DNA from 3 places in the Escherichia sp. XD33 genome. Region 3 is predicted to be linked to each of the others. Evidence: predicted binding sites of a transcription regulator. Region 3 holds the regulator's gene; each other region holds the start of a gene.

Region 1 (2,271 bases), on a different contig from region 3:
CAAGCAATGTGCTGACACGCGCCGGAGCAGGCGGTGCCGGTGGCGCTTTCGGGGTATTGGCGTTTGCCGGAATATCCAGCGGACGGCTGCCGGAAAATTCAATTGCGCCAAACGGGCAGGCGATGCCGCACAGTTTGCAGCTTACGCACAGGCTTTCATTCAACTGCACGGCCCCATCAACGCGGGTGATGGCGTTAACCGGGCAGACCACCGCGCAGGGTGCATCTTCACAGTGGTGACAGAGCTGCGGCGCAGATTCTTTTTCATTCAGCATCACTCTCAGGCGCGGCATTGATTGCAGGCCGTGCTGGCGATGCGTCTCTGAACAGGCGGCCTCACAAGTGTGGCAGCCGATACAGAGCGTGGAGTCAGCAATTACAAAACGATTCACCAGGCATTCCTCAGGTGATTGTCATTTTTGACGAAAACATGCCGATGAAATGTCATTTTCGACACTCATCGACACGCCCATCCCCAAACAGGCGTAACGCCTGCAAAACGGGCAAAGCCTCAGCTCATGCTGCCGGGCTTTGTCCCTTTACCAGTTGGCTTAAATTCACCGGCACATTGTTTTCAATGGCGGTGTATAAGCTGTCGTAAACGCCAGCGATTTTTTCGAGATAGTGTTCCAGAACCTGTTCGCGATCGCGGATGTTGACCTTGCCATCAATCATGCCGTCAATGCTCAGTTGCGCCTGCGCAATCCGCTGTTTGTCTTCGCCATCTTTTGTTTCGACGTAATACTCGATGGTGTGGCTGTTAAAGCCATCCGCCAGGGTGACGTAAATACGAAAATGTTCAAAAAGGACGAAACAGAGTTCTTTGTCTGGCGCACAGCTCATGGCGTGATGCAGGCGCGCTTTCGATAACGTGATCCCCTGAACCAGCGAATTGCAGTAGATGTGCCACTGGTCCTGTAGGCGACGATGCCGCTGTGCGATGTAATCGGCTTTCTCGCTTATTTCCCAAATAGTCATTGTCAGGTTACCCGTTTAACAGAGATGCCAGCTTTAAGCATTTTTTGTGCCAACTTTTAATTTATTGTTATTAAAGAGATTTTTAAGCTAAAGATGAATTTCGTCGCCGTGTCGACGTGTCATTTCGACATCATCGACATTATTCACCGCAGGGATAATCAACACTGGCACAATTATTGCTTGTAGCTGGCAATAGTTAATGGGAGGCGATATGCACGAAATAACCCTCTGCCAACGGGCACTGGAATTGATCGAACAGCAGGCCGCAAAACACGGCGCAAAACGCGTAACTGGGGTCTGGCTCAAAATTGGCGCATTTTCTTGTGTCGAAACCAGCTCTCTTGCCTTTTGTTTTGATCTGGTTTGCCGCGGCAGCGTGGCGGAAGGTTGTAAACTGCACCTCGAAGAACAAGAGGCCGAATGCTGGTGTGAAACATGCCAACAGTATGTGACGCTACTGACCCAGCGCGTCCGCCGCTGTCCACAGTGTCATGGTGACATGCTGCAGATTGTGGCAGACGACGGTTTACAGATTCGGCGGATAGAAATAGACCAGGAGTGAGCGATGTGTACAACATGCGGTTGCGGTGAAGGCAACCTGTATATCGAGGGTGATGAACATAACCCTCATTCCGCGTTTCGTAGCGCGCCATTTGCCCCGGCGGCACGCCCGAAGATGAAAATCACCGGCATTAAAGCGCCTGAATTTACCCCCAGCCAGACTGAAGAAGGCGACCTGCATTACGGTCATGGCGAAGCGGGCACTCACGCACCGGGCATGAGCCAGCGTCGGATGCTGGAAGTCGAAATTGACGTGCTGGACAAAAATAACCGTCTGGCTGAACGCAACCGCGCGCGCTTTGCTGCCCGCAAGCAACTGGTGCTCAACCTGGTTTCCAGCCCTGGTTCCGGTAAAACCACCCTGCTGACGGAAACCCTAATGCGCCTGAAAGACAGCGTTCCGTGCGCAGTTATTGAAGGCGACCAGCAAACCGTGAACGATGCCGCACGCATTCGCGCTACCGGCACACCAGCGATTCAGGTGAACACCGGTAAAGGCTGCCATCTTGACGCACAGATGATTGCCGACGCCGCACCGCGTCTGCCACTGGACGATAACGGTATTCTGTTTATCGAAAACGTTGGCAACCTCGTATGCCCGGCCAGCTTCGATCTCGGTGAAAAACACAAAGTGGCGGTGCTTTCCGTTACCGAAGGTGAAGACAAACCGCTGAAATATCCGCATATGTTTGCCGCCGCCTCGCTGATGCTGCTCAACAAAGTTGACCTGTTG
Region 2 (2,271 bases), on a different contig from region 3:
ACCAGCTACCACGCCGATAATCAACGCGCCGCCAACCCCAATGTAGCCGCAGGCTGGCGTCACGCCGACCAGACCGGCAATCGCGCCAGAACACGCCCCCAGCAGTGAAGGCTTACCACGCAGCGCCCATTCACCGAAGATCCAGCCAAGAATTGCCGCCGCCGTTGCGACCACAGTATTCACAAATGCCAGTGCCGCGATTTCATTCGCCGTGCCCGCTGACCCGGCGTTAAAGCCAAACCAACCGATATAGAGAATGGCAGTCCCGGTGAAGACCATCGGCAGGTTGTGCGGTTTAAACGCCTCTTTACCGAAGCCCACGCGTTTTCCTATCAGATACGCGCCCACCAGACCGGCGATTGCGGCGTTAATGTGCACCACGGTGCCACCCGCGAAATCCAGCGCACCGTGAGAAGCCAGCAAACCACCGCCCCACACCATATGCGCAATCGGAATGTAAGAGAGCGTCAGCCATACCACCACGAAAATCAACACAGCTGAGAAGCGGATTCGTTCCGCCAGCGCCCCAACTATCAAGCCGACGGTAATGCAGGCAAACGATCCCTGAAACGCCACGTGGATATACTGATAAATGCTGCCCATCACCGCCGTCAGTTCGATGTTTTTCAGCATCAACCAGTTAATGTTGCCGAAGAAGTTGTTGCCCTCACCAAACGCCAGCGAGTAACCGTAAACCACCCAGAGAATACAGACCAGTGCAAATGTCACCGTCACCTGCGTCAGCATCGACAGCACGTTTTTGCCGCGAATCAACCCACCGTAAAACAGGGCAATCCCCGGAATAGTCATAAACAGCACCAGCGCAGTACAAATCATCATAAACGCATTGTCGGCTTTATCGGCCACCGCAGGTGCAGCCATTACCAGTCCCGGAAGCATCGCCAGTGAAGCAAGCCCAGTTTTTATCGTCGCTATCTTCATTTTTCGTTCCTGTTGCTGTGTGCCAGAGATTACAGCGCCGCTTCGTCGGCTTCGCCGGTACGAATACGAATGACGCGTTGCAATTCAGCGACGAAGATTTTGCCGTCGCCAATTTTTCCGGTGTAAGCCGCCTTACTGACGATATCGATCACTTCATCGAGTTGGTCATCAGCAATCGCCACATCAATTTTTACTTTTGGCAGGAAATTGACGCTGTATTCCGCCCCCCGGTACAGCTCGGCATGCCCTTTCTGACGCCCGAAACCTTTCACTTCGGTGACGGTCAGGCCCTGAATACCAATGGAAGATAACGCTTCACGAACGTCTTCCAGCTTGAATGGTTTGATTATCACGGTCACCAGCTTCATAGATCCCCTCCGGTCAGAATTCGGTAATGGTTCTGCTACACGAAGAAGGTATTGCAAACGGTGTGCCAGAAATGAAAAACGAGAAAGAGAGCAGGAAGTTAAAAAGATTGAAAATGAAAACGCACTATGACAGTGCACAGTGCGTTACATTTTTGCACCAACGATGAAATATTGCGCTATTCAGGCGCTCAATGATTCTTCTTCACGCACGCTGGCTGCCAGCTCTTCGCCCGCAAGTTGCAGTTGATACATCTGCCAGTAGCGTCCCTGGGCCGCCAGCAGTTGCTGGTGAGTGCCCTGCTCCACGGCTTGCCCACGATGAAGCACCAGAATGGTGTCGGCATCAACAATGGTCGATAAGCGGTGAGCAATCACCACCAGCGTGGTATGTTCACGCACAGCCGCCAGAGCATGTTGAATCGCCTGTTCAGTACCGGAGTCAATGCTGGCGGTTGCCTCATCAAGGATCAGGATTTGCGGCGTCTCCACCAACACGCGTGCCAGTGCCAGCAGTTGCTTTTGCCCAACTGAGAGATTATTCCCCTGCTCGCCCAGCGGCGTGTAAATACCGTCGCTCATGCTACGCGCCAGCTCCGCCAGTTGCACGGTTTCCAGCGCCTGCCAGACGCGTTCTTCGGAGATATCCCGCCCCAGCGTCACGTTGGCGAGGAAGGTATCCGCCAGCACCACCGGATCTTGCTGCACCATTGCCACGCCCTGGCGCAGCGCGCTGTGACTTAGCGAACTTAATGGACGACCATCAAGGCGAATCTCACCTTCCGTTAGCGGGTAATAGCCCATCAATAAACTGGCGAGGGTGCTTTTGCCACTGCCGGTATGCCCGACCAGCGCCACAAAATTGCGCGAAGGCACAGAGAGATTAATGTTCTTTAGCACCAGATTGTCATCGCGATAAGCAAATGACACGTTATCGACTTCGATGGTGCCACTCTGTAACGGG
Region 3 (2,271 bases):
AATCTTACAAGACGAACACGTTAAGCGTGTATACCTTGGGGAAGACTTCAGACTCTGATAGGGTAGAAGTTTGCGACGTTTTAGCAGGAGAGTACGATTCTGAACATGAAGCAAGGTTTGCAACTCAGGCTTAGCCAACAACTGGCGATGACGCCACAGCTCCAACAGGCAATTCGTCTGTTGCAGTTGTCGACGCTGGAACTTCAGCAGGAGCTACAGCAGGCGCTGGAGAGTAATCCGCTGCTTGAGCAAATCGACACTCATGAAGAAATCGACACCCGCGAAACGCAAGACAGTGAAACGCTGGACACCGCCGACGCGCTCGAACAAAAAGAGATGCCGGAAGAGCTGCCGCTCGATGCCAGTTGGGACACCATTTACACCGCTGGTACACCATCCGGCACCAGCGGTGACTACATTGACGACGAGCTGCCGGTCTACCAGGGCGAAACGACGCAGACCTTGCAGGATTACCTGATGTGGCAGGTTGAGCTGACACCGTTTTCCGACACTGACCGCGCTATTGCTACCTCTATCGTCGATGCCGTTGATGAAACCGGTTATCTGACTGTCCCGCTGGAAGATATTCTCGAAAGTATAGGCGATGAAGAGATCGACATCGACGAAGTTGAAGCCGTCCTTAAGCGGATCCAACGGTTTGATCCGGTCGGTGTGGCGGCAAAAGATCTGCGTGACTGTCTGCTGATCCAACTCTCCCAATTCGATAAGACCACGCCGTGGCTGGAAGAGGCCAGACTGATCATTAGCGATCATCTCGATCTGTTAGCCAATCACGACTTCCGCACTTTAATGCGCGTCACGCGTCTGAAAGAAGATGTGCTGAAAGAAGCCGTCAATCTGATCCAGTCGCTCGATCCGCGCCCCGGGCAGTCGATCCAGACTGGCGAACCTGAGTATGTCATTCCAGATGTGCTGGTGCGTAAGCATAACGGTCACTGGACGGTAGAACTCAACAGTGACAGCATTCCGCGTCTGCAAATCAACCAGCACTACGCCTCGATGTGCAATAACGCGCGCAACGATGGTGACAGCCAGTTTATCCGCAGCAATCTGCAGGATGCCAAATGGTTGATCAAGAGTCTGGAAAGCCGTAACGATACGCTACTGCGCGTGAGTCGCTGTATCGTTGAACAGCAGCAAGCCTTCTTTGAGCAAGGTGAAGAATATATGAAACCGATGGTACTGGCCGATATCGCCCAGGCTGTCGAAATGCATGAATCGACGATATCTCGCGTGACCACGCAAAAATACCTGCATAGTCCACGAGGCATTTTTGAACTGAAGTATTTCTTTTCCAGTCACGTCAATACCGAGGGCGGCGGCGAAGCTTCCTCCACGGCGATTCGTGCGCTGGTGAAGAAATTAATCGCGGCGGAAAACCCAGCGAAACCGTTGAGCGACAGCAAGTTAACCTCTTTGCTGTCGGAACAAGGTATCATGGTGGCACGCCGCACTGTTGCGAAGTACCGAGAGTCTTTATCCATTCCGCCGTCAAACCAGCGTAAACAACTCGTTTGACCCAACCGATAAGGAAGACACTATGCAGCTCAACATTACCGGAAATAACGTCGAGATCACCGAGGCACTGCGCGAATTTGTTACAGCCAAATTTGCCAAACTTGAGCAATATTTTGACCGAATCAACCAGGTCTATGTTGTTCTGAAAGTGGAGAAAGTCACCCACACCTCAGATGCAACACTGCATGTAAACGGTGGTGAAATTCATGCCAGCGCGGAAGGTCAGGACATGTACGCTGCCATTGATGGCTTAATTGATAAGCTGGCACGCCAGTTGACCAAACATAAAGATAAACTGAAACAACACTAATTGTCCGGGCAATTAGCATGTGCATGGCGGTCTGTTGTGCGGCACAACGGGCCATTTGTACGGTTAATGCTCCGAGCCTGTTCCACTGTTTGAGTGGGCAGGTTCTTAGGTGAAATTATGACAAATAATGATACAACTCTACAGCTTAGCAGTGTTCTTAACAGGGAATGTACGCGAAGCCGCGTCCACTGTCAGAGCAAAAAACGCGCCCTGGAAATCATCAGCGAGCTGGCGGCGAAACAACTTAGCCTGCCGCCTCAGGTGGTTTTTGAAGCTATCCTGACGCGGGAAAAAATGGGCAGTACCGGTATCGGCAATGGTATTGCCATTCCGCATGGCAAACTGGAAGAAGATACTCTGCGCGCCGTTGGCGTTTTCGTTCAGCTCGAAACGCCTATAGCTTTCGATGCCATCGACAACCA

The links. The regulator sigma-54, encoded in region 3, starts transcription at its own class of promoters, with help from an activator protein. The targets are predictions, from matches to a motif close to GTTGGCACANNTTTCGCTNT.
Region 1: a site for sigma-54 is predicted at 1,012-1,031, ahead of hycA (formate hydrogenlyase regulator HycA). Genes of this name have one in related genera too.
Region 2: a site for sigma-54 is predicted at 1,361-1,380, ahead of glnK (P-II family nitrogen regulator). Genes of this name have one in related genera too.

Annotation. Positions count from the first base shown of each region.
Region 1 covers NZ_JAENDM010000033.1:26,384-28,654, reverse strand. The annotation lists gene hycB (formate hydrogenlyase subunit HycB) at 1-391, opposite strand, end outside; gene hycA (formate hydrogenlyase regulator HycA) at 516-977, opposite strand; gene hypA (hydrogenase maturation nickel metallochaperone HypA) at 1,189-1,539, shown strand; gene hypB (hydrogenase nickel incorporation protein HypB) at 1,543-2,271, shown strand, end outside.
Region 2 covers NZ_JAENDM010000020.1:79,199-81,469, reverse strand. The annotation lists gene amtB (ammonium transporter AmtB) at 1-942, opposite strand, end outside; gene glnK (P-II family nitrogen regulator) at 972-1,310, opposite strand; gene K0778_RS13715 (SmdB family multidrug efflux ABC transporter permease/ATP-binding protein) at 1,491-2,271, opposite strand, start outside.
Region 3 covers NZ_JAENDM010000017.1:77,732-80,002, forward strand. The annotation lists gene lptB (LPS export ABC transporter ATP-binding protein) at 1-58, shown strand, start outside; gene rpoN (RNA polymerase factor sigma-54) at 106-1,539, shown strand; gene hpf (ribosome hibernation promoting factor) at 1,562-1,849, shown strand; gene ptsN (PTS IIA-like nitrogen regulatory protein PtsN) at 1,967-2,271, shown strand, end outside.